3 regions of the uncultured Halovibrio sp. genome follow, and region 3 is predicted to be linked to each of the others. Evidence: riboswitches for the same ligand, from Rfam matches in the RefSeq annotation. Region 3 holds a riboswitch; each other region holds the start of a gene.
What was found. Region 3 has a riboswitch for cobalamin ahead of QZ501_RS05955 (TonB-dependent receptor). Riboswitches for the same ligand answer to the same signal wherever they lie in the genome.
Positions count from the first base shown of each region.

Region 1: it holds a riboswitch for cobalamin, as region 3 does, so the genes downstream of both, QZ501_RS01475 (TonB-dependent receptor) here and QZ501_RS05955 (TonB-dependent receptor) in region 3, are expected to answer to the same signal.
Region 2: it holds a riboswitch for cobalamin, as region 3 does, so the genes downstream of both, QZ501_RS11285 (hypothetical protein) here and QZ501_RS05955 (TonB-dependent receptor) in region 3, are expected to answer to the same signal.

Region 1 is NZ_CAJXMA010000003.1:253-9,910, reverse strand. It holds gene QZ501_RS01500 (alanine racemase) at 1-775, shown strand, start outside; gene QZ501_RS01495 (metal-dependent hydrolase) at 783-1,703, opposite strand; gene QZ501_RS01490 (metal-dependent hydrolase) at 1,865-2,812, opposite strand; gene QZ501_RS01485 (MerR family transcriptional regulator) at 2,964-3,749, opposite strand; gene QZ501_RS01480 (PepSY domain-containing protein) at 3,853-5,340, opposite strand; gene QZ501_RS01475 (TonB-dependent receptor) at 5,340-7,274, opposite strand; cobalamin riboswitch at 7,412-7,625, opposite strand; cobalamin riboswitch at 7,697-7,908, shown strand; gene QZ501_RS01470 (cobalt-precorrin-5B (C(1))-methyltransferase) at 7,956-8,528, shown strand; gene QZ501_RS01465 (RidA family protein) at 8,753-9,196, shown strand; gene QZ501_RS01460 (uracil-DNA glycosylase) at 9,318-9,658, shown strand, end outside.
Region 2 is NZ_CAJXMA010000060.1:5,428-15,085, forward strand. It holds gene QZ501_RS11270 (rhomboid family intramembrane serine protease) at 1-772, opposite strand, end outside; gene QZ501_RS11275 (type 1 glutamine amidotransferase domain-containing protein) at 926-1,606, shown strand; gene bamE (outer membrane protein assembly factor BamE) at 1,632-1,943, opposite strand; cobalamin riboswitch at 2,029-2,179, shown strand; gene QZ501_RS11285 (hypothetical protein) at 2,303-2,740, shown strand; gene QZ501_RS11290 (sensor domain-containing diguanylate cyclase) at 2,875-4,503, shown strand; gene QZ501_RS11295 (class II aldolase/adducin family protein) at 4,536-5,180, shown strand; gene QZ501_RS11300 (proline racemase family protein) at 5,177-6,208, opposite strand; gene QZ501_RS11305 (zinc-binding dehydrogenase) at 6,205-7,368, opposite strand; gene QZ501_RS11310 (NADP-dependent isocitrate dehydrogenase) at 7,370-9,607, opposite strand.
Region 3 is NZ_CAJXMA010000019.1:11,509-21,166, forward strand. It holds gene QZ501_RS05935 (cobalamin-binding protein) at 1-424, opposite strand, end outside; gene QZ501_RS05940 (DUF2149 domain-containing protein) at 430-732, opposite strand; gene QZ501_RS05945 (MotA/TolQ/ExbB proton channel family protein) at 729-1,175, opposite strand; gene QZ501_RS05950 (cobaltochelatase subunit CobN) at 1,195-5,727, opposite strand; gene QZ501_RS05955 (TonB-dependent receptor) at 5,751-7,556, opposite strand; cobalamin riboswitch at 7,710-7,929, opposite strand; gene QZ501_RS05960 (DUF3413 domain-containing protein) at 8,084-9,658, shown strand, end outside.

The DNA.
Region 1 (9,658 bases), on a different contig from region 3:
GGAGGCGTTCGGGGTGAGGCTTCGAATCAGCCTGGAGCTGGACGTGGGGCTCCATCGCGGTGGCTTTGTGACGGGGCGGCGGTTGGGGGAGGCCCTGGAACGGCTGGGCAACAGTGACCGGCTGATGCTGTCCGGCTTTATGGGGTATGAGCCGCATCTGGCCTCCATACCGGAGCTCCTGGGGTGGCGCCGCCATCTGCTGAGGCGTGCTAAGACCGCTTACCGGGCGGTCATCGAACAGACGGAATCCGTCCTCGGTGCCGGTGTGGTGGAATTGCTGACCCGCAACGCGGGCGGCAGCCCGACCTACCGCATGCACCCGGAAACAGACGTTGCCAATGAGGTTTCGGTGGGGTCGGCGCTGGTCAAACCAACCCATTTCGATATCCCGGAACTGGCACCGCACAAGCCGGCCTGCTTCATTGCCACGCCCGTGCTCAAGGGACCGGCGCCCACCCGCATACCGGGCCTGGAGTGGGCGAGCGCCCTGGGGCGGCGGCTGCGGCCGAAGACGGCCAGTGCACTCTTCATCCACGGGGGCAACTGGCAGGCGGATCCGGTGGATCCGCCCGGCCTTCATTACAACCGGATTCTGGGTCGCTCCTCCAACCAGGAGATGCTCAACGGGGACCGCCGGCTGGCCATTCAGCCGGACGAGTTCGTGTTCTTCCGGCCCCACCAGAGTGAGGCCGTGTTCCTGCAGTTCGGCGACATCGCCGTCTACGAGGACGGCGCCATCGTGGACTGGTGGCCGGTGCTGCCGCCCTCCGCCTGAGAATGGCTCAGTGCCGGGTGGCGTGGGCCGCGATGGCTTGCTGGTAGGCCTTTTCCGCTTCCTCGGCCAGCTCATCCAGCCCCTGCAGGTGGTGGCTGTTGTTCTGGTGCCAGGGGTGGAAGCTGTACTTGAAGTATTCCAGCCATGACGGGATCTGGCGGCGCAGCAGGCCGGGGCGGCCGAGCAGGGTGTTGAGCACCGTCAGGTGACCACGCCAGCCTTCCCGTTGGCAGGCCTCGCTGGCGGCCGTCATCTGCAGGTAGAAGCGGGTGACGTTACTCCAGAAAAGCGTGGTGGCCCGCATCATCCCCACGGCCCGGTGTACATAGGCGCGCGGGCCACGGCCCACGCACTTCTCCCAGACGTCGTAGCACACCGACTTGTGCTCGACTTCCTCCATGGCGTGCCACTCCCACATGCGCCGGTAGTCTTCCTGGGAGCCCTCGAAGATCTCGGGGTGGTCCAGCATGAAGCCGCCCATGAGCGCGGTGAAGTGTTCCAGTGCGATAGTCTCGCACAGCAGATCCTGGCGGCTGCCATGTTTCTTGAACCAGTCCAGCATCTGGCGTACCTGCTGGTCGAGACGCCCGGCGGGCAACCCGGCCTCTTCCATGAGCTGGTTGTATTCCGCGTGCTCGCGGCTGTGGTAGGCCTCCTGAGCGATGAAGGCGGACGCCGCCCGGCGCAGGTCCGGATCCGGGATTTCATCGCGGTAGGCGCGCACGGCATGGATGAACAGGTGCTCGCCCGCCGGAAAGAACAGTGACAGGGTGTTCATGAACTGGCTCAGGTGCGGCCCCATGGCGTGCCAGTCGTGGATGCGTTCCTTCGGCGGCAGGAAATGCAGGTCCCGGCGTTCCGGGATGACCATGTCGTCCTGGGTGGCCTCCGTTGTGTGCTGGTCGTTGGCGGCGGTGGATGTGGCCATGACGCGTCCTCCCTGTTCAATGGGTGTCTACCCAATGTAACGCCGGTCTGGATTGGGACAAGGCCGAAGCGACGCAGGTACGCGTCAGGTTGGCGAGCGTGCATAAAAAAGGCCCGGGCGGACCGGGCCAAGGGGTTGGGGAGCTCTTGCAGTCCCGAAGATCAGTGATGGGTATGGTGGTGCTCGCGGCCATGACCGGCCATGGCCTGCTGGTACGCTTCCTCGGCCTCTTCCGCCAGCTCATTGAGATGCGCGATATGGTGGCTGTTGTTCTGCTGCCAGGGATGGAAGCTGTACTTGAAGTATTCCAGCCACTCCGGGACCTGGCGGCGCAGTACACCCGGCTTGCCGAGCAGGGTGTTGAGCACCGTGAGATGGCCGCGCCAGCCTTCCTTGCGGCAGGCCTCGCTGTTGCTCACCATCTGGAAGTAGAAGCCCACGACCAGCGGCCAGAAGATTACCGTTGCGGTCGTCATACCGAAAGCGCGCTTGAGATAGGCGGTTGGGCCGCGGCCGATGCACTTCTCCCAGACGTCGTAGCAGACGGCCTTGTGCTCAACTTCCTCCATGGCGTGCCATTGCCACATCCGCAGGTAATCATCCTGGGAGCCTTCCATCACCTCCGGATGGTCCAGCAGGAATCCGCCCATGAGCGCAGTGAAGTGCTCCAGAGCGATGGTGGCATTGAGCGGCATGCTCTTGGGGGTGCGTTCCTTGAGGAAATCCAGCAGTGACCAGACGAAGGCGTCCAGCTTATCGGCCGGAAGCCCTTCTTCCTGCATCAGCTTGTTGTATTCGATGTGTTCGCGGCTGTGCATCGCCTCCTGGCCGATGAAGGCGGTGGCTGCTTTCTTCAGGTCCGGGTCCGGAATCTGATCGCGGTAGGCGCGCAGGGCGTCGATGAACAGCCGCTCGCCGGCCGGGAAGAACAGGGAAAGGGCGTTCATGAACTGCGTCATGTGCGGCCCCTGGGCATGCCAGTCGTGGATACGCTCCTTCGGCGGCAGGAAGTGCAGATCCCGGCGCTCTGGCATCACCATGCCCTCGTCGCCCGGGCCCTGGATGCTCTCGTCGGATTCGTGTTCTTTGGCTGCGGTTGCGGCTGTCATGGCGGCCCTCCCCTTGATGATTGTCAGCCCTCATCAATCTGACATTGATGAAAGTCACAATGCTCAATGTAACAGTATTCGGGGGAGCGACAAGGCCCGCGTGACGGAGGGTGACGTCATGAGGGCCAATCGTGGCGTCACAGCGGGTGGGTCAGCCGGAGTTGTCCTGGGATTCCGGCAGGTTCAGGTGGTCCAGGATGTAGGCCAGCCGGTCGCCCAGGTGGCGATCCGCGGCCTTCTGCATGGCCCGGGCGACCTCCGGTAGCACGGCCATTTCCACCAGTGGCCGAAGGCGCCATATGAGCTGTGCGAGTTCCTCGGATTCACCGGGCGGCGGCATATGCTGGCCGTAACGGCTGAAGATGTGGCGCTCCACCAGCTTGACCATCTCTTCCGCCGCCTGCTCGACGTTGTGGCGCAGGTAGGCCACGACATCCAGCATGTCCTCCAGCGGGATACCGCTTTTTGCCAGTTCCGAGCCGGCGTGCAGGATACGCGGGCTGGGAATACGGTAGCGCCGCCCCTCGGGGATGATCAGCTCCAGTTCCTCCGCGCGCTTGAGCGCACTCCCCATGAAGATGCTGCCGAAGCGCTGGACCAGTTCACGCTTGGTCACGAACTCGGGCAGTTCATCCGACCAGGGGCTGACCACTGCCTTCTCGAGCCCCAGGATGTGCTCGATACCGTTGCCGCTTTCCCAGCTCTCCACCAGCTCGGCAATGTTGTTGAGCGTGTAGCCGCGCTCCAGCAGCCGACCGATGATGCGCAGCCGCGACAGGTGGGTCTCGCTGTAGATGCCCTTGCGGCCGCGACGTTCGGGCGGCGGGATGAGACCGCGCTCCTGGTATACCCGGATATTGCGCACCGTCATCCCGCTGGCACGCGCCAGCTGGTCGATGGAGAACTCGCCGGATTCCTGGTTGCCGCTCTGCGCCATGGGCGGTCTCTGGCCGTTTCATGAGTGAAAACGGCATTTTAGCGTGGAACTGCGGGGATGAATAGCGCCATCTGACCATTGGGTGATGGCGCTGTGGCCAGCCTCACGCTTTTCGCCGCCGGCGCAGGTGCCGGATCGACAGCCAGGTGCCGGTGAGGCACAGGACGGTGCCGCCGCTCATCAGCGCGAGCACGAGCCCGTACCAGAACAGACTGCCCGGATTGAGGATCGGGAAGTCGAGGCTGTGCAGGCCGTTGTACAGCCAGCGATTGAGTCGGCTCAGCGGCGTTGAGTGCTGGAGCGGGCGGCCTGTGGCCGGGTCGATGTAGAGTCTGGCTCCGCCGTCGTAGTCGGCCCGATAAACCGGCAGGGGCGGGCCGTCGCCGCCGATGCGCTCGGAGCGGCCTGCGTAGTAGTGCGCGTCGTAACGCGACTGGCGGGTGATCCCCGTCAGACTGGCGTCCTCCACTGGCGCCAGGGCGGATCGGATCACGTCCGGTGGCAGCTGCCCCGCCGCAACCGGAACATCGATCCCGGGACGACTGGTATGGAGCTGTTCGTTGCCGTCTTCGTCCATCGCTTTGTAATAGACCCGGCCGTGGAAACGGTGCAGCTGCAACTCATGCGGGCGCCGGTCCGAGAGCGTGGCGATGGCCGACGGCGCGGCAACGTCATCGTGGGCGCCGGGGCTGCTGCGGCCCAGGTGCTGCGTGAGGGCGGGCTCGCGGTCGACCCACGTCCAGTGGAAGGGCGCCATCGACAGCAGCCCGCTGAACACCCAGGTGGTGGCCAGCGCGCCGAAGGTCAGCCCCAGGTAATGATGCCACCGGAACCAGCCACGGAACGGGCTTATCCCGCCCCGACGTTTGTTGCGGCGCATCAGTATGAGCCCCAGAACCACGCCGCTGAGGCAGGCCAGAGTACCGATGCCGGAGAGCCAGAGGACCACCTGGCGCCAGAGCCCGGACAGATCCCGCAGCTGGGTGGGATAGATCCAGTGGATGACCGGCCCGGCATAGCCCCAGACCCGTTCGTGGAAGGTGGTGCTGTGGATCACCTCGCCGGTGGGCCGGGACAGATACAGGTGCGTGCCGGCTTCATCCGACAGGGCCACTCGCCACAACGGCGCCGGTGCCCGGACGTGGCTGTTGACGGTCCACTGGTCCGGGCCGTCCAGTTGCGTGATCGAGGCCACCCCGCTGCCGGAAAGGGAGTCGGCCCGTTCCACCGCCTGCTCCCGGTCCAGCGGGGGCGCGGGCTCACCCGTGTCGGCGAAGGCACTGTGCCACTGGCCGTCGTCGTCCATCGCGTGCAGGCGCGGGCGTTCACCCGGCCGGTTGATGCGAAGCCCTTCGGGATCGTCCAGACCCAGCCGGGCAAGCGCCTGTGATGGCGCCACAGTCAGCTCACTCATCGCCAGCGGCTGCAGCCAGGCCATGCGTTCATGGTCCGGGGTCCTCGGGTAACCTTCGAACATCATGACGATCCCCGAGGCGAACCACAGCAGCAGGATCAGGCTCATCCCGAGCCCGAGATAGCGGTGGAGCGGGATGAGCCAGCGCAGGGTGCGTTGCTTTAGCGGCCCTGTCATCAGAAGCTCCGGCTGTATTCAAGCTGGACGTTGCGGGGCGGGCCCAGGGTCTCCAGCCGGTAGGGATCGCCCTTGGAGGGCGTGGCCTGAGCGACCCCGTTGGCATATTGCCTGTCCCTCAGGTTCTCCAGGCGCAGGGTGATCCGGTGGGCGCCATCGGCTCCGAATTGACGCCAGGCGCTGGCGCTCAACAGGGTGTGATCGCCGTAGGATTGCCTGCCGATGTCCGCCGTTGTGGTGGCGACTTCGCCGGTGTGGCGGGCGTTGAGCTGCCAGCCCTGGTCATTGCCCTGCCAGCTGAGTGTGGCGTTGGCATGCCATTCGGGGATGTCGGCGATCTGTTCATCGCTGCCCCCTTCGCGGGCATCAGCCCAGGTGGCGTTTAAGTCCAGCTGCCAGCCGCGGTCGCCGCCCAGATTGAGCATCGCCTCAGCGCCGTGCACCCGGACCGTCCGATTACTGTTGGCGTACTGGCCATCCTGAACCGTGATGAGGTTGTCGATTTCGCGGTAAAAGCCCCCCAGATGCCATTCGACGGGCCTGCCGATGTGTCCGGTCAGTGACACATTGCTGTTGATGCTTTCCTCCGGCTCCAGGTTTTCATTCCCGGCCGGGAAGTCCTCGTCAATCACGAACATCTCAAAAGCCGAAGGCAACCGGAAGTTGGTGCCGACACTGGCTTTCAGGTTGAGGTCCCGGGACAGCGGTTGCTTCAGGCTGATGTTCCAGATGCTGTGATCATCGGCGAAGTTGGAGTGGTTGTAGCGGGCGCCCAGGGCCAGGTGGGTACTGGGTGAAAAACTCAGGTGTGGCCGGTACTGGACAAAGCCTGCGGTGACAGCCTCGGTCTTACCATCAATGCGCAGCGAGTAATCCTCGCCCTGGTAGCGCTGGTAATCCACGCCGCCCAGAAGCTGCGAGCCGCCGTCGGTCGTGTGACGGCCGGTCAGGTTGATGCCGTAGTCATCAAATCCCCACTCCGCGCGGTCGCTGATGAGTGTGATGTTGCGATCCGCGTCCATGTTCAGGCGGGTGTAGTCGGTCCACCAGTCGTGCCAGTAGGCTTTGATGAAGTAACCGTTCTGTTCATTCACCTGGTGATCCCACTTCAGGGAGACAATGTGCTCGTCGCGGTCGTTGACCGCCTTGAAGTTGTTGGAGGCCCGGGAGAAGTCAGCTTCAACATCGTTGCGAAGCACAAGCACATTCAGCGATTGGCCTGTGCCCGCATCCAGCTGGTAGCGACCACCGTAGGAGCTGCGGGTAAAGCCGCGTTTCTGGCGTCGGGCGCTGTCCTGAAGTGCGGTATCGCGGTAGGGCTGATAGCCGTCTGAATGGTCGTGCTCACCGAACACCAGCCAGCGCCCATAGTCATTGCGGTTGCTTACATGGCCGGCGAGGCGGCGGTCACCCAGTGACCCGATGGCACCGGTGAGGGTGCCCCCTGAATCCTTTTCAGGTTTACGCAGCACAATGTTCACAACACCGGCCACCGCCTGGGTGCCGTAGAACAGGCCCTGGCCGCCCTTAAGGATCTCAATGCGCTCCACCATATGAGTGCTGATGGAATCCAGCGGCGAGGTGCTGCCGAACAGCCGGTTATTGATGCGGACACCGTCCACCAGCCAGAGCACATCCTGGCTACGTGAGCCCTGGATGGCGATGTCGGCGTAGTCACCGCGGCCGGTCTTGGGACTCAAGTAGACGCCGGGCACGTTTCCCTGGAGTGCCTGACCGACATCGCTGATGCCGGTCCGTTCGAGCTCCTGAGCGTCGATGACTTCCAGTTCCGCGCCGTAATCGGACAGCTCCGAGGGAAGGGTTTCTTCAAGGGCAGAACCCTGGACTACCAGCTCGTCCAGTGCCATATGGTGATCAGCCCCGAGCGCGGACACTGGGGATACAAGGGCGAGTAGTAGACAGAGTCGTTTCATACAAGGTGCTCCAGCACTGAATCCATTAGTGATGGAGCCCTCACGCGGGCAGGCCGACAGGGGGTCAGCGGTTGTAACACCGGTCCGTTGGCGGCCCGAACACCTCAATCGCGAAGGCTCGGCTTCCGGCCCTTCAGTAATGTGGACCGGGCTTCGGCAGGTCTTCGGACTCAGGGGCGGGCGCCATTGCCTGGCGCTGGCCTTGGATCACGGCTTCCCATCCGGTCAGGACAGTGCCCGGGTTACCCCCTGTGATCCTTGTTCCCCAATACCGCTGCGCGTCAGTCCCGGACTCTCACCGGGTTCCCCAGCGCTCCTCGTGGAGCGCTGACCGAAGCGTCGGGGAGCCTAGGAAAGTCGCTGATGAAAGTCAAAGGCGGTTGGTGTCAGTTTGACCAGGCGGTGGCAATCCTCTAGGATTCGATCCTCTTTCGTCCCTGGGTGGTCAGCATTCGTTCGGATGCCTGGCTGAAACGGGAACCCGGTGAGAGTCCGGGACTGCCCCCGCAACGGTGAATGCTGGGCGCGGATCATACCCCGCCACTGTGATGGTGCCATCATGGGAAGGCGATCCGCCCGAACCGATCAGGTTCCAGCATGAGTCCGGAGACCGGCCCAGTGGGAACAGCATCGAGCGCGCGGCGGGCGCGCTGGTGACGCTGGCTGACCCGTAACCGACCCATGCGTCCTGAAACCCCGGAACACAACGGCCCACTTCGACAGGGGCTATCCACCGGTGCCTGTGCCACGGCCGCCTCGGTAGCTGCCGCGCGTGCGTTGCTGGCGGGTGTTGAGGAGCGATGCGTAAGTATCCGGTTGCCCCGAGGCGAGGAGCCGGCCATGACTATCGAGGACCTGGCGGTGACCGGCGTAGCCGCCACCGCCGGCGTCATCAAGGACGCCGGGGATGATCCCGACGCCACCCATGGTGCGCGGCTCTGGGTACGCCTGGAGCTGGGGAGTGAGCCGGGCGTACGCTTCCATGCCGGGGAAGGGGTGGGTACCGTGACCCGTTCCGGTCTGCCGATAGCCGTGGGCGAAGCCGCCATCAATCCGGTGCCCCGGCGCCTGATCGCCGAACACCTTGACTCCATCGCGGCAGATACCGCCTACGAAGGCGGCTTCGATGTCAGCGTCGGCATCGACGACGGTGAGGCCGACGACGTGATTCACGCGTTCACGCCGGAGGGCGGCCGTCCGGAACCGCTCCGGGTTGCCCGATTGGCAGCGCGGGGACTGGTCGAGATGGAGTGAATCACGTAGCGGGAGCGCCCGCCCGGAGACAGTGTGACACTGGCCGCCGAGACAACGGGCGGATCGGAGTCACTACTTCAGCTACCGCAGCTGGGTTATTATCTATAGCTAAATTGAGGACAGGATTTCGTAACTGTCTGAGTGGTAGCAATGTCCTATTTTGTCCTGTTTTAGCGATAGCTAAAGACAGACTGATCGTCCGAGGCTGTATACGTAGAAACACAATGGCAGAAAGCAGAACGCAGGCGAGGAACACTGTAGAGCCCGCAGAAACGAACGAACAGACGAATATCAACAGTAGTGTGACCCGGTACGAAGGCGATCAGCCGACAGAGCACAGCGTCTACGGCACGCGCCAGCAGGACAGCCAACTCATGTTCTTCGACGGGCAGGTCCCCGACGCGGAAACGGTTCGCAGCGGCGATGTCCGGGAACAGACGCTGGCCGTGCTCGATCAGATTCGTGCCATGGCCGCCGAATCCGGTCTCGAATCGCGTGACCTGATGCGGACGACGGTGTACCTCACGGAGATGGACCAGCTGGAAGGTGTCAAGCAGGCGTACGCGGCGTTCTTCGACGGGCAGCGACCGTCACGGACCGTCGTCGGTGTCGCAAGCCTACCGAACGATGCGGCGGTGCAGATCGAAGCGACGGGCGTAAAGCGGTAATCGGTGGCGAATCTGGGCAGCTATTGTCACTGAACCCAGCGGAACCGGATTCCGGCCGGAAGCCTGGCGACGGACCGCTGCGTTTGAGAGCCCCCGGTGCAAACGACGGGACATGGAGCAGATGGACGGCCTCGACGTCGTCGGCTGTGAGCGCTGTGACGAGCTCTGTCGCTCGCGCTCGCGAATCGTCAACGGCGTCGGCCCCGCGGACGCGGACCTGCTGTTCGTCGGCGAGGCCCCCGGCGCGAACGAGGACGAGGAAGGCGAGCCGTTCGTCGGACGTTCGGGGAGTATCCTCGACGACGCGCTCCGCGATGCGGGGCTGGCTCGCGCCGACGTCCGGATCACGAACTGCGTTCGGTGCCGTCCGCCGGACAACCGCGATCCGACGAGCGACGAGCTCGCGAACTGCCGCGGGTACCTCGAACGGGAGCTCTCCCTTCTGGATCCCGAACTGGTCGT
Region 2 (9,658 bases), on a different contig from region 3:
GCGCACGCACATAATCGAAATAGACCCAGACCCAGTAGAAGAAGCGCACCCTGAGACGCCCGTAGAGGACGGTGAACAGCCCCATGAGCCCAGCAATGGCGCCCGACGCCCCGAGCATGCCGGTTGGTGTGCCCCAGTGGACCGCCAGGGACAGGGCCGAGCCTCCAAGCCCCGCCATCAGGTAGGCCGCCAGGAACAGACCCGGCCCGAGCGCGCCTTCCACCAGAATGCCCAGCAGCAACAGGAACAGCATGTTACCAACCAGGTGCCCCACACCACCGTGCAGGAACATGTGGCTGAGCAGGGTCACCGGCTCCACATCGTCATAGTGCATCATGTACTGGCGCGTAAAGCTCTGGTCCATGAGCCGTTCAAACTCGGCCCTGTCGGCCTGCCAGTCGGCATACCGGTCGCTGTCCGGGTCAATGATGTCGCCGGATCGCAGCGCCGGCAGGAAATCCGGATGGGATTCCACCATGCGCGAGCGGGCAAGCGCGATGCGCCGGGCTGCCACATCATTCTCCGCCGCCCTGTCGAGCTGTTCCATCTGGTTGCGGAATTCCATTTCATAGCCGGGAACGAACTCCTCCAGCCAGGCCCACTCCCGCTTCTCGAGGCCACTCTCCTGATAGTACGAGGCCGCCTGCTGCATGACTTTGGTGTCGCCACCTTGAAAGATGGCGAACACGGCACCATTCAGGATTACCAGCAACAGGGTTACGAGCGGAAAGTTCTTCCGCGAAACAGCTTTATGGAGCGGAATGATCAGCATGGTTGGGCGTCCTTTTCTGTGTCCGGCTTCCTTTGGACCCGGGTCCGGGGAGAGCATAGCCCATTAACCGCCCGTAGCCAGCCCCGATCCCACTGACGGGATCCGTACATCACCACAGCGTGATCACCCACACGAACAGACAGGGGGAAACCCATGAAGATCCTGATGGTCCTGACATCGCACAGCGACATGGGCAACACCGGCCACAAGACCGGTTTCTGGCTGGAAGAGTTCACGGCACCCTACTACGCATTCCGCGATGCCGGAGCCGAGGTGACACTGGCCAGCCCCGCGGGCGGTCAGCCTCCGGTTGACCCCAACAGCGAGGCGGACGATGCCCAGACCGAGACCACTCGCCGCTTCCAGACGGATGAGGACGCGAAAACAGCGCTCGCGACGACACAGAAACTCTCGGACCTGTCGATCGATGGGTTCGATGCCGTCTTCTACCCCGGCGGCCACGGCCCGCTCTGGGACCTGGCGGAGGACGCCGACAGCATCCGTCTGATCGAGAACGCCGCCAGCCAGGACAAGGTGATCGGTGCTGTCTGCCACGCCCCTGGCGTCTTCCGGCACGTTAAGGGTGCGAACGGCGAACCGCTGGTCAAGGGCCGGGAGGCAACCGGTTTCACCAATACCGAAGAGGAAGCAGTGGGTCTTTCCGAGGTCGTGCCCTTCCTGGTGGAGGACATGCTGGAGGCCAATGGCGCGGATTACCGCTGCGGGGATGACTGGAGTTCGTTCGTGGTCCGCGACGGCAGACTGGTAACCGGCCAGAATCCGGCCTCATCCGAGGAAACCGCGAAAGCGGTCCTGAATACCCTGAAGCAGTAACGGGCCCGTCTGGGCCCGTTCAGGGTTACTGGGTGGTGTTGTAGACGTAGGAGTCGACCGTGCCGTCCTCGTTGAAACGCACCACCAGGTCCGTGGTTTCCGCTTCACGGAAGGCGGACCAGCGGTACTTGGCATAGGTCCAGGTCCGCTTGCCGTCTTCGAGACCAGTGCGCCACGGATCGCCGAACATGGCTTCAATGTCCGAGCGGGTCGTCTCGCCGACATTGATCTCTTCCACCTTGTGAGTGGCAAAGTCTTTGCCGACACTGGCGCAACCGGCAGCCACGAGCATCACACCTGCCAGAAACACGCCTGCGAACTGCTTGCCTGTGCGCATTACACTACTCCCTTTACGGATGTCGCCCCTATCCTACCCAGAGCCTTCCGGCACTGAAAGTCACGACCAATTGCCGTTTATTCATTCCGCTACCACTTGCTTTGGGTCGCCCTGCTGACCTACATTGGTCGCGTTCCGCAGCGAGGGGAACTCCGGTGAGAATCCGGGGCTGTCGCGCAACGGTATGGTGGTTCCGCCACTAAGCCCGATTACCTCCTCGGAACAGAGACTGGAGCCTTCGCGTCAAGGGTGAAAGGTCGGAAAGGGCACTGCACCACTACCATCCCGTGCCCCTACCCTCCGTTTCGACTCCGCGTTGGCTTCTCCAAAAATCCTCTGAAAGACTCAAGGAGAAGCCCGTGTTGGAAGCTACCATCCATTCCAATCCCGAATCCGTTCATACCGCCGGTATACACACCAGCGCTGAAACCGCTGGCCTGGACACCCTTATCCTGCAGAGCAGGCTGACCCGCAGCGCCCGGCGCCTTCTGGAAGCCATGGGGGTGCGCATTGAACCGGTGCGCTGGGACAGGATCGCCGGCCCCGCCGTCTACCGCCTGGCCTGCGCACAGCGCCGCCCTGTTCTCCACTGGCTGCCGCCCGAGGCCTCCGAGATGCTGATGGAGGATCTGCGCCGCGAGGAGGATGACCCGCGCACGCCGGAATGGGCCCATGACCTGCTTCGCCGCCAGCGTGCCGGCACCCTGCTGGACATGGATGACGGCATCGAGTTCGGGGACGACGGCATCGATGCCGGCCTCGTCCTGCATGATCTGCTGCGCCATCCCGGCGCCTGAACCAGCCGCCGGTCTCTGCGCTACATTCCGTCACAGGGATGGTGACGATGCTCACACTCTGTAATCGGCGCTGACAGCCATTCGGGAGTAGGCTGAATTGAGGCTTGCGACCAAACCAACAGGGAGGTTTGGCAATGGTGATGTCCGGCGGCTACCAGGCCCAGTCTTCTCATACCCTGATGCGGGTAGGGCTGGGCTCTATCGTCCTGCTGCTGGTTCTGGCGTTCGGGGCCGCCACGGCCCTGATTGAGTTCAAGACCGGGGTGCGCGCCTACGCGACCGGAGAAAGCCTCTGGTCCAAGGGGCGGCAGGCCGCCGTCTACCACCTGAACCGATACACAGAGACCGACGACCCGGCACACCTGAACCAGGCCCGCGAGGGCCTGGTAACGCCGCTGGCCTACCGCAAGGCACGCCAGGCGATGACCGCATCGCCCATGAAGGCCCAGCGCGCTGCCGAGATGTTCCGGGAGGGAGGCAGCCATCCCGATGACATTCCCCGCCTGATCAACGTGTACCGCTACATGGGGTATTCGAGCCTGTTCCATTCCCCACTGCAGATCTGGCGGGATGCGGACCCGCATATCCTTCGTCTCGAGGAGATCCTGACGCTGCTGTCGGAGGACGAGATCGACAGCGCCGAATACCCCAACCTCCGGGACGAGGTCGACCGCATCAACCAGGAGCTGGTGGCCATGGAGTCCGACTTCTCCTCGAGCCTGGGCCGCATCGACCGCACCCTGAACGGGCTCCTCCTGCTGACCGTGGCCACGGTTCTGGCGCTGGCCGGCGTGCTGGTGACAATGCTGTTCGTCAGTGCCGCAAGGCGCATGGCCCGGACCGAGGATGAGCTGCGCACCACACTGGAACACGCAGCCGTGGGCATGGCCCGGCTTTCGCTTTCCGGCATCATCCGCTCGGCCAACCAGCGCTTCGCCCAGACCCTGGGTTATCCCCAGGATTCCCTGGAAGGCATGCAGCTGGACCAGCTTCTGCTGCTCAATGAAGGCGAAACCGCCCTGGATATGCCGAGCCTGCGCCACAGGGTCCTGCGTCACGGCACATGGACTCTGACCCGCGATGAACCCTGGACCCGGGAGGACGGTACGCCACTCTGGCTGGAATTCACCTTCAGCGCGGTACGCGACCACCGCGGCCGTATCGCGGACTATATCGTGGTGGTGGACGACATTTCCCACCACCGGAGCCAGGTGGAGAAGCTCAGCTATGAGGCCAGCCACGACTCACTGACCGGGGCCATCAACCGCCGGGAATTCCTCAACCGTCTGGCCATCTGCCTGGAGAACACCGGTTACGAACGCAGTCGCCATGCCCTGTGTTTTGTGGACCTGGACTATTTCAAGGAGATCAATGACACCCACGGCCACCAGGCCGGGGATGACTGTCTCATCCAGCTGTGCCGGATCATCCGCGCCCAGCTGCGCGAAGGCGATATCCTGGCCCGCCTGGGTGGCGATGAGTTTGCCCTCATCTTCACCTACTGCCCCGTGGATGTGGCCGAACGCCTTGCCGAGGAACTGCGGCAACGGATCGCGGATCACATCTTCAGCTCCGGCAGTATCACTTTCAGGCTGAGCGCTTCCATCGGCGTTACCGAAATCCGCAGTCATCACGGGGATCCGGAATCCGTCATGGAGGCCGCCGACCGGGCCTGCTACGGCGCCAAGGAGCACGGGCGCAATCACGTCTACGTTGTCAGCCTGGATGACCCGGATACCGAAAAGGCTCCCCGCGGCTCTTGAACGCCACCGGTCGATCAGGGAAAGTATGCGTCATGACTCTGGACGCACAGCTTGTAGACACAGCCCGGGCAATGAACGCCACGGGCCTCAATCAGGGGCGGTCCGGCAATGTCAGCGCCCGTTGCGGCGATGGCATGCTGATCACGGCCTCCGGATGCCATTTCGACGACATCACGCCGGAACACCTGGTGGAAACCGACCTGGATGGCCGCTGGCGCGGCCCTCTCAAACCCTCCAGCGAGGCCTCTTTCCATGCCGCCATCTATCGCCAGCGCCCGGATGCCGGTGCCGTTATCCACGTGCACTCTCCCTGGGCCATGAGCCTGGCCTGTCTGCACCGCCGCATTCCCCCCTTCCATTACATGGTTGCGGTGGCCGGTGGCACGGACATCCCCGGCATCCCCTACGCCACCTTCGGCACAGAAGAGCTGGCGCAGCACGTGGCCCAGGGGCTCGCGGACCGGGATGCCTGCCTGATGGCCAACCATGGGCAGGTGGCACTGGCGGACACGCCGGCCGCGGCGCTGGAACTGGCGCAGGAGGTGGAGCACCTGGCCCGCAGCTACGGGCAGCTGCTGCCCATCGGCGAACCGGTGCTTCTGGATGATGATCGGATGGCGGAGGTTCTGGGCCGGTTCAGCAGTTATCGCCGCAACGCCCAGACCACCGGAACCTAAGACGACACGATGTGCTGCAGCCCGCTGCACTCGACCATGGGGTCATCACAGTTCACCACGATGTCCGAGTGGGCCAGCACGTAGCTCTTGCCGGTGATGGTGTTCTCCACCACCTGGTGCGGGCCTTCCTGGTGGACGCCGGTGAAATTGCCGATGAAACCGGTCTCGCGCAGGGAGACCGTCTCAAGACGGTCACCGGGCTGAATACGGCCTTCGTAGTGCATCAGCGCCAGGCGTGCAGAGGTGCCAGTGCCGGTCGTGCTGCGACAGATCACTCCCGGATGCACATAGGTGGTGGAGCGGGAGCGGTAGAAATTGTCCGCCACCTGCTCCACCGGACCCATGAAGTGCAGGAACGGCAACGGCCCCACGTCCCCGAGGGTGTAATGGGAAAAGCCCCGCTCCGCCTGGATGGCCTCGACGATGCGATGGGCGCAGTCCGAGAGGTCATCCTCTTCGTCCAGTGTCAGGTCAAAGCCCAGGTCGGTGGCGTCCACCAGCGCATAGAAACCGCCACTGTAGGCCACGCTGTAGGTGACGTCGCCCAGTGAGGGCACATGGATGGTATGACGGTAGCTGTCGATGTAGCTGGGCAGCCCTTCACAGGTAATGGCCTCGACCACACCGTTCTCCACCCGGGCTTCCACCTGGACCAGGCCCGCCGGCGCCTCCAGCTGGAACCGCTGGGTGCCCTCCTGCTTGGGAACGATCCCCTGCTCGAGCACGGCGGTGGCGGTGCAGATGGTGTTGGAGCCGGAGTAGATGGGGTAGCCCATTACCTCCATGATGATGTAGCCGGCCGCTGCCTGCGGGTCCGCAGGCGGGACCAGCAGGTCCACGGACATCTCCGGGATCCCGTAGGGCTCGAACAGCAGTAGCTTACGCAGGCCGTCCGCGTCCCGTTGCAGGTACTCCATCTGCTCGCGCACGGTACTGCCGGGCAGTGGTGCGATACCACCGGTCACGATCCGGCTTACGTCCCCGCCGGCATGGGTGTCCATCAACCGCAGGGTCAGGTCATTGCTCATGATTGGGCCTCAATGGCGTAGGGCGCACCCTGCGCGTCCCACTCGCTGTCGGGAACGATGACGATCTTGCCCAGGTAACCACTGCCGCGATTGACGAAGTATTCCTCCGCCTCACGCAGCACCGAAAGCCGGAAGGCCCCATGCAGGACGGGTTTCAGCTGCCCGGACCGGATCCAGGCCACCAGCTGCTCCGCCTCCTCGCGGGTCCCGTGGGACACCCCGAAAATCTGGACCTGGTACAGGTAGATCCGCGTCCACAGCACCTCACTGACGTTACCGGCGCTGGCACCGGCAATACTGAGCCGTGGATAGGTGCTTCGGCGGGTCATGTCCGTGATCATGGTGTCGATGAATCGGTCAGTCATCGTGCCACCGGCCAGGTCCATGACCGCGTCGATGGGCTCGCCACCGGTCTCGGCCATAACCCTGTCCGTGAAGCTCTCCATGTCCGAACGGTCCAGTACCGCCTCGGCACCCAGCTCCTTCAGCGCCGGAGCCTTCTCCTGCTGGCTGAGGGCATAGGGAATGGCGCCCATGATGCGACAGAGCTGGATCAGGGCCGTACCCACACCGCCACTGGCGCCGGTCACAAGGACCCGCTCACCCGCGGTCACACCGGCCACGTTCAGCATGTGCACTGCCGTCTGGTAGGAACACATGCCCAGGGCCGCGAGTTCGGCATCCGCCAGCTCCGGGTTGTCCACCCGGTGGAACTGGTCCGAGGGCACCGCGATGTACTCGGCGAAACCACCATCGGCGCCGTGACCGTAGTAGTCCGGCGTCAGGTTGATGTCGCGGCGGTCATCCGGATAGAAGTTGAAATCAAGAAGGCCGCGTTCACCGACGCGGCCCTCATTCACTCCTTCGCCCACGGCCACAACACGGCCAGCCACATCGGCCCCCTGGATACGGGGAAAGGTGAGCGTGGGCTCGCCGCCCATGGCGAACGAGGCCACCTCCTCTTTGTCCTTCGTGGGGTACAGGCCCTCGCGGGCCTTACGGTCGGTGTTGTTCTTGGCCGTGGCACTGACCTTCACCAGCACCTCGCCCGGTGCCGGGCGAGGTGTGGCTACATCCGTGCGGTACTGCAGCTGATCCACACCCCCGTGGCCCATCAGCTGCATCGCCGCCATGGTCTCGGGGACGGACACTTCGCTCATATCAGTCCACGAACTCGTCGATGATGGCGTTCAGGGTCTCGCTGGGCCGCATGGCCTGCTTGATCTTCTGGGCATCCGGGTAATAGTAGCCATCAATGTCCACGGACTGCCCCTGGATGTCGATCAGTTCCTGCAGGATCTGATCGGCGTTGTCTTCCAGCTTCTTCGACATCTTCTGGAAGTGCTCTTTCAGGTCCTTGTCCTCATCCTGGTTCGCCAGTTCCTCGGCCCAGTACCGCGCCAGCCAGACGTGGCTGCCCCGGTTGTCCAGCTCACCAGACTTGCGCGAGGGCGAGCGGTCCTCCTCCAGGAAGCGGGCCGTGGCCCGGTCCAGGGTCTGCGACAGCACCGCGGCACGCGGATTGCCCTGCTTGTCGCCCATGTGCTCGAGGGAGACCATCATGGCCATGAACTCACCCATGGAGTCCCAGCGCAGGTGATCCTCTTCCAGGAACTGCTGCACGTGGCGCGGCGCGGAGCCACCGGCACCGGTCTCGAACAGGCCACCGCCCTTGAGCAGCGGAACCACCGAGAGCATCTTGGCGCTGGTGCCCAGCTCGATGATCGGGAACAGGTCCGTGAGGTAGTCACGCAGCACGTTGCCGGTCACCGAGATGGTGTCCTTGCCACGGACCATGCGCTCCATGGTCCAGCGGATGGCCCGGTCATAGCCCATGATGCGGATATCCAGACCCTCGGTATCGTGCTCCTTGAGGTAGTGTTCCACCTTCTGGATGAGCTGGGCGTCGTGGGCCCGCTCCGGATCCAGCCAGAACACCGCCGGCATGCCACTGGCGCGGGAACGTTCAACCGCGAGGCGGACCCAGTCACGGATCGGCTCGTCCTTGGTCTGGCACATGCGCCAGATGTCGCCTTTCTCAACCTCGTGCTCGAAGACGGTGTTGCCGTCGTCGTCCACCACGCGGACGATGCCGTCTTCCGGCAGCTCAAAGGTCTTGTCGTGGGAGCCGTATTCCTCGGCCTTCTGGGCCATCAGACCCACGTTGGGCACGGTGCCGATGGTGCTGGGATCGAAGGCATCGTGGTGCTTACAGAAGTTGATCACTTCCTGGTAGATGGTGGCGTAGGTGCTCTCGGGGATGACCGCCTTGGTGTCCTTGAGCTTGCCGTCCGTACCCCACATCTTGCCACCATCGCGGATCATGGCGGGCATGGAGGCATCCACGATCACGTCACTGGGCGTGTGCAGGTTGGAGATGCCCCGGTCGGCGTCGACCATCGCCATCTCCGGGCGGTTGATGAAGCAGTCCCGGATGTCCTCCTCGATCTCGGAACGCTCGGAGAAAGAGAGGTCCTGGATCTTCTGGTACAGGTGGCTCATACCATCGTTCGGGTTCACCCCGATCTTCTCGAACAGTTCCCTGTGCTTCTCGAACACGTCCTTGAAGTAGACGGTCACGGCGTGGCCGAACACGATCGGGTGCGAGACCTTCATCATCGTCGCCTTCACGTGCAGCGAGAACAGAAGGCCGGCACGGCGTGCCCCCTCGATCTCCTCTTCCAGGAACTGGCGCAGCTGAGCCACGCTCATGAACATGCCGTCGATGACCTCGCCTTCCAGCACCGGCACGCTGTCCTTGAGGACCGTGGTCTTGCCGGTTTCCTTGCCTTCCAGCTGGATGCGGACATTGCCCGCTTTCTCCATGGTGGTCGACTGTTCACTGTGGTAGAAGTCGCCCTTGCGCATGTGCGCCACGTGGGTGCGCGAGGCCTGGCTCCACTTGCCCATGCGGTGCGGATGCTTCTTGGCGTACTCCTTGACCGCGTTGGACGCACGGCGGTCGGAGTTGCCCTGGCGCAGTACGGGGTTCACGTTGCTTCCCAGCACCTTGGCGTAGCGGTCCTTGAGGGCCTTCTCGTCATCGGTCTGGGGGTTCTCCGGGTACTCCGGCAGCGGGTAGCCTTTTTCCTGCAGCTCCTTGACGGCCGCCCGAAGCTGCGGGACGGAGGCGCTGATGTTGGGCGTCTTGATGATGTTGGCATTCGGGTCCTGGGTCAGCTCCCCGAGCTGCTGCAGGTAATCCGGAACCTGCTTGTCCTTCGGGAGGTAATCGGGGAACTGGGCAAGGATACGGGAGGCAAGGGAGATGTCGGAGGATTCGACCTTGATGCCTGCGGGCGAGACAAAGGCCCTGACAATGGGCAGAAAGGAGTAGGTGGCCAGCGCAGGTGCTTCGTCGGTCTCGGTATAGGTGATGGTTGGCTGTTTATCTGTCATGAGTGCCTCTGTCCTTCAGCGTTGTGGCGGGAGGGCAATTGCGCGCCTCCC
Region 3 (9,658 bases):
TCGAGAGGCGCTCGATGGCAGTCGCGATGCCCTCGAAATCCCTGGGCTCGAGGTAGTACAGGGTGAGGTCCAGCTCTTCCAGCCGCTCGGTCTGTTCCTTGGGGTTGCCGGTCACCCAGACAATCACCAGATCCGGCGACAGGCTCAGGATCCGCTCGACATCGAGCCGCTTGAGGCTGCCGATGATGGGCAGTTCCTTCGCGGCCTCGGGGTAGTCGCTGTAGTTGACCACACCCACCACGTCGTCCCCGGCGCCGGCGGCGAAGAGCAGTTCAGTGGCGCCGGGCGAGAGGCTGATGATGCGTTCAGCGGGGCTGTCCAGGCAGACCTCCTTCCCACGGTCATCCGTGGCACAGACTTGCGCGTGGGCCATCGTGGTGGCGACCAAAAAGAGAAGGGCGATGGCGGTGAGTCGGTGCAGCATCCGGATCACTGGCTGTTCCCCTTGTCGATCATGATCATGCGCCCGGTTTCCGGGTCCCGGTAGACCTGGCCCATGGGCTGGAAGCCTTCACCGGATTCGCCGGCGCCCTCGGGCAGTTCCGGCATTTCACGGCCCGCCTCCACATCCACGCCGCTCTGCTGCGGGTCGTTGGCCCTTTCGGATGCGGCCAGCGCCACCATCAGGCCCACGGCGAACACAAGCATGATATCAGCCAGGTTCGCCAGCGGGCCCATGGGGTCCTCGTCGGTGACGTCGAAACGGCTGCGGCGGTACTCCGGCACACTCATGCGCTGGCCTCCTCCAGCCGTGCCATGGCGCCATCGTACCAGCGGCGGCGCATGCGCCCGAGCAGGAAGCCGATGATGCCGGCAAGCAGGCCGAGGACGGTGGTGTTGAAGGCCACGGTCACCGCCTCCGCCAGCACGTCGAGCTCACCGCGCCCGAGCGCGGCCAGGCCCGGGCCGAGCGGGATCAGGGTGCCCATGAGGCCCATCATGGGGCCGACACGGGCGATCAGGTCGGCGCGGTCAATGCGGCGCTGGGCGCGGGCCGCCAGTGAATCGGTATCACCGCGTTCGATCATCCGGCGCAGGCCGCCGGTGCGTTCACCGATGGCCAGGCCGGTTTCCCAGAGCGCCAGGGCGATCAGCGCCAGCAGCGCGATGATCACCGGCTCCAGGAGGAAGCTCACCATGGAGTCCATGATGTCGAGGGTTGCGGATGTAAACATTGCTTGCCTCCTTCAGGCCTTATGAGAGGCGTCGACCGGCGACGACACCACCACCGAGAAGCAGCAGGACACCACCGCCGATGAACCACGGAAGCAGGACCTGTCCGCCCTCGGCCGAGGCCTTTTGCGCATCGGGTTGCTCGGACGTTTGTTCCGTTTTCTTTTCCGATTGCTGCTGGGCCTTCTCTTCGGCTTCCTGCTGCTGGGGTTTCTGTTTCATAGTGACTTCGCGCATGCTCACCGGCTGGGCCTTGCCGGACTCCGGTGCCTGCATGCGGGCCGACTTGAGGACGGCCCTGAAGTCTTTCTTAAGCTCGGCATCGCTCAGGTTCTCGGCCACCCACTGCATGGTGGGGTGGTCCGGGCGGGTGTGGCCGCTGCCGGGCAGGCCGTTCTCGACAACGAGCTGGGCGAACTCCTGGCGCAGTTTCTTGAGGGTTTCCTCGTCGGGCTTCCAGAAGCCGCGATGCGCGGCCACCAGTGTGATCGCCTGCATGTGGGTTTTGACGTGGACGTTGTGGTCCTTCTCGAGGAACTTATCGAGACCCAGGTTGTGACGGTCCTCGAAGTAGACCTCGTTGATGTCGTCCCAGACGGCGGATTTCACCACGTCCGGGCTCGTCACCTGCCAGCCCCAGAGGTTGTCGAGGAAGTCCGCGGACATGGTGCGTGCGCCGGCGTAACCCTGCTCCATCAGCGGTTTGATCCACTGCGGGTTCAGGTTCTGGCCACGCAGCTCGCTGAGCAGGGCCTGCTGCAGGGATTCGACCCTGGGGTTGTCGGGGTCGGCGTGCATTAGGACGCGGTTAGTCGGGGCCTTGCCGGTTTCGTGTTCCACGGCCATGGAGAGCCCGCCCTGGAAGTCGAAGCCGTCGTCGTTGTCGAGCAGGCCGTAGACGTGGCTGGCGCGGCCGAGGTAGGTGCGGCCGACGTCATCCAGACGATCCTTGAAGGCATCGTGCGCGGGGCGGCCGCCCTGCTTGTCGCCGCCGAAGGCGTAGCCCATACGTCGGGTGTAGGCGTCGGCGACCTTGCCGCGGTCGTCCCAGGCGCCGGAGCGGTCCGCGAGGCGGTTGACGCCGGCGCCGTAGGAGCCAGGGGCAGTGCCGAAGACGCGCAGGGCCGCATCCGAGCCGGCTTTCTCGGCCTTGGCGCCGTTGGCCATCATGGCCTTGGTATCGGCGACCCAGCGGGCGGCCACGTCATTCTTCGCGAGGCTTTCATTGCCGGGATCGCGCATGTCCTCGGGGAGCGGTTCCATGGCGGCTTCCAGGGCGCGGTCCAGCTGCGGGTGCTTGTTCATGATGGTCTTGTAGGCGCCATCCAGGGCCAGGCGCGAGGCCTGGTCGAGGAGCACGAGCTGGTCCTCGTAGAGGTCGCGGAACAGGCCGGAGGTGGTGAAGAGGGCGTCGCGGCGACGGGCCCGGTCTTCCAGCGGCATGCGCTCGAGGCCTTCGACGATGCCACGGGAGTTCCACTTGGGCTTGATGCCGAGCATGTCCAGACCGAAGGCGATCATCACGCCTTCATCACGGACGGTGTCCGAGGCCCAGAGGACGATGGCTTCACTGCCCTCGGCCTTGGGATCGCCCTTGTTACGGGCGTCCTCGGCCATTTCCGCGCCCAGGGACCAGGCGACGCGGGTCGGGACCAGGTCGCTGGACAGGGCGTGGAAGTTGCGGCCGGTGGGCAGTACCGCCGGGGTACGCACGGGGTCGTTGCCCTCGCCCGGGGGGACGAATCGGCCATCGAGGCCGGCCATGAGGTGGTCCATCTCTTCGCCGGGGGAGGCCTTGAGCTTCTCGCGCCACTCGGGCTTCGGCTCCTCGTCGTCACCGGCCATGGAGCTGAGCATGGTCTCGATGCCTTCCTGCTCCCAGTCACGCCCGAAGACGTGCAGGCCGAGGGGCATGAAGCTTTCCTGCATGGTGGTCAGGTAGTGGCCGACCTCGTGCACCAGGAGTTCGTCGTCCACGTCTTCCAGGTGGACTTCTTCCTCGTGGTGGTGCTCGTGGCCATGCTCGTCACCGTCCTCATGCTTATGGGCGTGGGCGTGCTCGCCGCCCTCTTCCGGCGCCTCGACGTCTTCATGCTTGTGGTGATGTTCGGTCTCGGCGTGCACCTCGCCCTCTTCGTGCTTACCCTCTTCTTCGCCTTCCTCCTCGTTGTGCTCTTCTTCACCGTGGTGGTGCTCGGCGGCGAGTTCCTTCTCGATATCCTGGACCATGTCCAGTTCCCTGAGGCGCTTGCGCAGTTCCTTCACGGCACGGTCGCGCGAGGAGGAATCCGGGTCGTTGGAGGACTCCCAGGTTTCGACGAGCTGGCGCAGTTCCAGCAGGTTGTCGTAGAGCTTGGTGGTCTCCAGCGGCGGCGTGAGGTGGCTGATCATCACGCCCATGGCGCGGCGCTTGGCCTGGATGCCCTCGCCCACCCCGTCAACGATGTAGGGGTAGATGAGCGGGAGATCCTTGCCCAGCAGTTCCGGGTAGTCGTCCTCGGCCAGGCCCGCGCGGCGCCGGGGCAGGAACTCGCGCGTTGAGTGGCGGCCCAGGTAGACGAGCGCGTCCACGTTGAAGTCCTTGCGCAGCCACTGGTAGAAGCCGACGTACTGGTGCGTGGGCGGGAAGGTGGTGTTGGCGTGGAGCAGCTCCTCGCTCACTTCCCAGCCACGCGGCGGCTGCGGGCCGATGAACACATTGCCGAAGTGGAGGCCGGGGAACAGCATCTCGCCCTCGTGGACCATGGAGCGGCCGGGCGCCTCACCCCAACCGGAGAGGCCGGGGATGCCGGTGCGGATCAGGGCATCGCGGATGCTGGTGACCTTCTCCGTCGAGTTCTGCTCATTGCGGAGAACCGCGCGCCAGCCGGTCTGGTACTGGTCGAGCAGGTCCAGAGCGCGCTGGGTGGCGTCGTGCTCGTAGTTGCGCAGCATGTGGCGCAGGTCCTTCACGCCGTTCTTGAGCAGGTCATTGCCGAGCTTGGTATGGCCGTTGTTGGCGGCGTTCTTCAGCTGGGCGTGGAGGTAGCCCACGGGGCCGTGCTGCATCTCCGCCTGGACAGCTTCCGGCAGTTGCTTGAAGCGCTCCAGGTAGGTCTCCTTGCTCACGGAGGGCACCTTGCCGGCCAGATCTTCCAGGCCGGACTGCTGGTCCGGGAGGTTCACGCCACGATCCTGGATCTCATCCAGCAGGGCTTCCGGGGACTCGGGAAGCTCGCCCGTCTTGTAGCCCTCGGCCTTGAGCCGCTGCAGGATCTCGAACAGGGATTCCGGGACGTTGAGCTTGTCCGCACCAATGTTCTGCCGGCCCGGCGGGTGGTTGTAGTAGACCACCGCAACACGCTTGTCCGAGTTGTCCTTGGTCTGGAGCGTGACCCAGCGATCCATCCGGTTCGCGAGGGCGTTGACGCGCTCGGCCACCGGCGTGGTCAGCGTGAGTTCCACGCCCGTTTCCTCATCGATGCGCGGCGGCTCGGCCACCGCCAGCACCATGGGCTGGCTGATGCCCTGGAGTTCGGGCATGGCGAGCTGGTAATGCACCGAATCCCACGGCAGCCCTTCATCGGAGAGCAACCATTCGGGCTTGGTGAGCTTGGAGATGCGGATACCCTTGATGACAGGCACGTCCAGATTATTGAACGCCTCGGTCACGGCTTCGCGGCCATCGCCACCGCCAACGGTGAAATACTGCAGGCTGACGATGCCGGACAGCGTAGCCGGCTGGATCCGTTCCTCCAGCGTCTTCACCGCTTCAACGCTCGCCCCACCCCAACGGGCCAGGATGGTGAAGCACTTGATGCCACGCTCTTCCATCTGCTCGCAGGCGGCGTCCAGCAGGTCCCGATCGCCGGGGCGGTCGCCCGAATCCAGGTCCAGCAGGGCCACGGCCGGGCCTTCCTCCAGGTTGAGGGAATCCGGATCGGCACTGGCTTCGCCATTACGGTAGTACCGGATGGGCTCGCGGGGCTTGGGTTCCGGCACCTCGATGTCATACCCGGCCTGGGCCAGCGCCCAGCGGAAGAGGCCATCCATGTGCTCGGGGCTGCGGCCCTGGTAGAAGGCGCGGCCGGTGAGCCATTCCGCCTGCTCCGGGTACTGCTTGCGGCGTTCATCCAGGTGCGTGGCGGGGTCCTCGCCGGGTTCAGGGTTCGCGACCATCTCGTTGATGGTCCTGTCCGAGAGATCCGCCATCACGCGCTCGCCCTCGAGCCGGGAAAGGCGGGTTATGCCGCGCTTGCTGTTCATGGCCATGATGGGCACGTCCGCCCCCGGCCCCTGGTCACGCACCAGCCGGCGGATGCGGCCGGACTCCTCGCCAAAAACGGCGGCCAGGATGAGCGCGTCCGCGTCGCTCCAGAGGTCCGTAACCTGTTCGTCGGGAAGATCCTTCAGCTGCTCGGGCGTGCGCAGCACGATCTCGTGTTCCGGGAACGCGGCCAAATGCTCCTCGGCGCCCGCCGCCATTTCGGCGGAGGAGCGGTCCGAGACGATGCCGACGATGGTGGCGGCGCTGGCCGACACGCTCGTCAGCCCCAGCACCATACAGGTGAGCATCAACATCCGTGTGGCCGACCGCATCACTGAGCTCCATAACTAATAGTGGCGTAAACCGCACGTCCCGCAGCCAGGTAGTCAAACCTGGGCTGGAAGCTCCGGCTGGTGGTGCTGTATCGCCGATCAAAGACGTTCTCCACGTTCACGCTGACCGACAGAAGACGGGTCACGTCCATACCGGCTCGAAGATCGAGCCTGCCGAAGCCAGCAAGGACTTTGCTGTTTCCCCGATCGTTATAACGATCACCTTCGGCGATGAACGATGCACCGAAGTGATAGTTGGCGGGTGTGTAATCGGCATCGACCCGAACACTGCGCTTGGAGCGCCGCGCCAACCGATCACCAGTGGAACGATCTTCGGGATCCTGAAAGGTAACAGCGGAAGTTACCTCAAAGTTCGCCATTGAAAGGCCACCCGAAAGCTCTATACCGTCGATGCGCGCACGTTTAATGTTGTCTGGCTGAGCACTGATCAGGTTATCAACATCCGTCCTGAATAAAGCCACGTCCCAGAAGACCGATTCGCGATCCGACCGAAATCCGACTTCAACGGTTCCTGAGGTCTCAGGCTCGAGGTTCGGATTGCCAAAACCCGGGTAGTAGAGGTCGTTGAAGGTGGGTGCTCGAAAGGCGGTCCCGTAACTGGCTCGCGCACTGTATACAGAGCTCAGATCGTACCCCAGTGCCACTGCCCCTGTGGTCTCTTCACCAAAGGCCTCGTTGTCGTCCCAACGCCCACTGAGCTGCAGACTGGTGGCTCCAAACTCGCTCAACAGCTGAGCAAACGCAGCCCTGTTGCTGCGACGGTCTTCCTCGTAAGGTTCACTGCTATCAACATCGTCCACGCGATATTCAGTGCCGGCAATCAGTTCATGGTTTCCGAAACTGAACGTATTCTCCCACCGCGCTGTTCGACTCGTTGTGTCAAAGAAACTTGGACCACTAACCCGTTCACTGTCCTGTTCGTCCCTTGCCTCACTGAGTTGGATGGACGTCGTCCAGTTCCGGACGACAGGTGTGCTGGCTTTCACACCCAGCGTCCTCATGTCGAAATCGGTCTCCCCGCGGAAAAACTCTGTGTTGCCGCTACTCTGAAGACCAACGACCCCGATGGACGCGCCGTTATCAAACCCATGGCTCACGCTGAAGGTCCCTGCCGCATTCCGGAAACCTTTGTCTTCACCTCCGGGGCGCAGGTTGGTGCCGTCCGTCTCGAGGTAGTGGCCCTGCAGACTGTAGCGGGTGTCACCGTTCTGGCCGCTCACGCCACCGTTGAATTGCTGGGTGGAAAAGCTGCCTCCCCCCATCTCGATCCACTGTTGATCCTGGTCGCCACGCGGGGTGGTAAACCCCTGGATAACCCCACCGACAGCGTCAGATCCGTAAAGCGTTCCCTTGGGACCGCGGACAACCTCGATACGCTGAAGTAACTGGGGGGGGATGTATTGCCAGGGCGCACTGCCGGCAGTTGCCGAACGGATCCGGATACCATCCAATAGCAGGATCGTTGACTCACTGCTGGTTCCCCGAGTGAAAACGCTGGTGTTCTTACCGAAACTCCCACTCGAAGTGACATTGATCCCTGGTTGCGCCTGAAGAACGTCGCCGAGTTCCCTAGGATTACGCTGTTGAAGATCCCTGGAATCAATGACCGTTACAGAGGACAGGCTCTCACTAGCGGTCTCAACGCCAAGCGTCGAGGTAACAACCAGAGGATCCATATTGAAAGCGGCAACCCGGTTAATCCCGTCCGCCTCCTGGGCCGTAGAAACGGATGCGCTAAGACTTATTGCAGCTGCCAGAGGCAGAATGGCCTGTCGGTTGGTCATGGTGTAACTCCCTGTTGCCTGCTGCGCTTCCCCGCACAGCATTGCTGGACGCGTCGCGGGGGCAGACTCAGGGTGACAGGCGGCGGGAGGTTGAATAGTGCGCAGCGTGAGCCGCGGGGGAAGATCCGGCCGGCCTGTCGTTGCCCTCCGCAACGCATGGCGATCCCTTCAGGCCGGTCTACGGGCTGATGAGCGGATGCCCATGGCATCCCCAGCGACCGCCTTCCCATGCTTCTCCGGCACAGTGGCGTGATGGCCGCCTTTGACTCAATCACCGTTGCGGGGGCAGCGCCGGCCTCGCTGCTTCATGCAGCTCACCGGCTTCCCGTTTCATCCCTGCCACAGCAGGGACACCTGAAAGTGGATCGAACCCTACCAAGGGCCCATGACCGGGTCAACTCAGCCATGAATGCCAGAACCAGCCACCGGGCACGGGAAGTACGGATGACGGGCGGCTTGGACTTCCACCTGGCGCTGGCTATCATAGGCCGCCTGACGATTAACACTGGACATTGGATGGAAGGGATTTGCTGAAAACTCAACTCAGGGAACTCGGGCAACGCCTGAGCTGGACCGGCTGGTTTCTGTTAGCCAATGGCGTACTGGCTCTTCTGGTTGGCCTGCGTTATCTGCCCTGGATCACCATTCCAGACGGTACCACCGGCATCTATGTCACCTTCCTGTACCTGGCGCAGTTCCCGCTGCTGGCACTGGTCGCCGGCCTGCCGCTGCTGGTGATCGGACTCATCCCCAGCCGCCGGCTGCTCATCGCTTTGGGGACAGTGTATGCAACGGGCGCTCTCGGGCTCCTGCTGATTGATACCGTCACCTATGCCCAGTTCCGTTTCCATCTCTCCGGATTTGTTCTGGATATGGCCCTTAAGGGCGGCACCCAGATCTTTGCCTTTCCCTGGCAGATGTGGGCCATAGCCGGCGGCGCGACGCTCGGGCTGCTGCTTCTGGAGCTGGTCATGGGCATCTTCCTGTTCCGGCGGCGGCCACGGGGGCGCTGGCTGGCACTCGGTATTGCCACCGTCTTTGCCGGCCAGCTGGTTGTGCACGGCTGGCACGCCTGGGCGGATGCCAACCACGACAGCCGCATCACCTCAATCACCCGGGCCATGCCGCTGTATTACGGCGCAACCGCCAAGCGTTTCATGGAAAAGAACGGACTGGTGGACCCCGAGGCCATCCGGGAACAGAGCGCCGCCAGCGCGCTCACCACTGGCGGCGGCGGTGGCCAGTTGGATTACCCCACCGAGCCCCTGAGCTGTGAAAGGCCGGCCGAACGCCCCAACGTGCTGGTGATCGCGATAGACGGCGCCCGCGGCGACATGGTCGATCCCCGGTGGATGCCGAACATCCATGAATTTGCGGGCAGGAGCCTGCAGTTCACGGATCACTACAGCAATGGTAATGCCACCAAGCCGGGCATTTTCACCCTGTTCTATTCACTGCCCAGCGGCTACTGGGAGGCGTTCACCACCGCCAAACAGCCGCCGGTGATGATTACGCGCATGCAGGAACTGGACTACCGGATGAAGATCCTGAGCTCCGCGCCGCTGATCAGCCCCGCGTTCACCAAGAACGTCTTCGCTTCTGTGGACGATCTGCGCCTGGAAACACCCGGCGACAAACCCTGGGACCGTGACACCCGCATCACCAATGACTGGTTGGACTTCACTGCGCAGCAGAGTGAGGCCAGCACCGGTGAGCCATTCTTCGGGTTCCTGTTCTACGACACACCACACAACCACCGGGTGCCGGACGATTATCCGGTGAAATTCCAGCCGTACTGGGATCCGGTGAACAAGCTGGCCCTGGGCCCGGACTTCAACCCGGAACTGATGCGCAACAACTACAAGTCCACCCTGCATTTCGTGGACAATCAGGTCGGGCGCGTGCTTTCCGACCTCCGTGACCGGGACCTTCTGGATTCCACCATCGTCATGATCACCGGGGACCATGGCCAGGAGTTCAACGAATACGGAAAGAATTACTGGGGCCACGGCAGCAACTTCGGGCAGTACCAGCTGCACACCCCCATGATCGTGCACTGGCCGGGACGTGACAGCCGCACCATTGAGTACCGCACTGAGAAC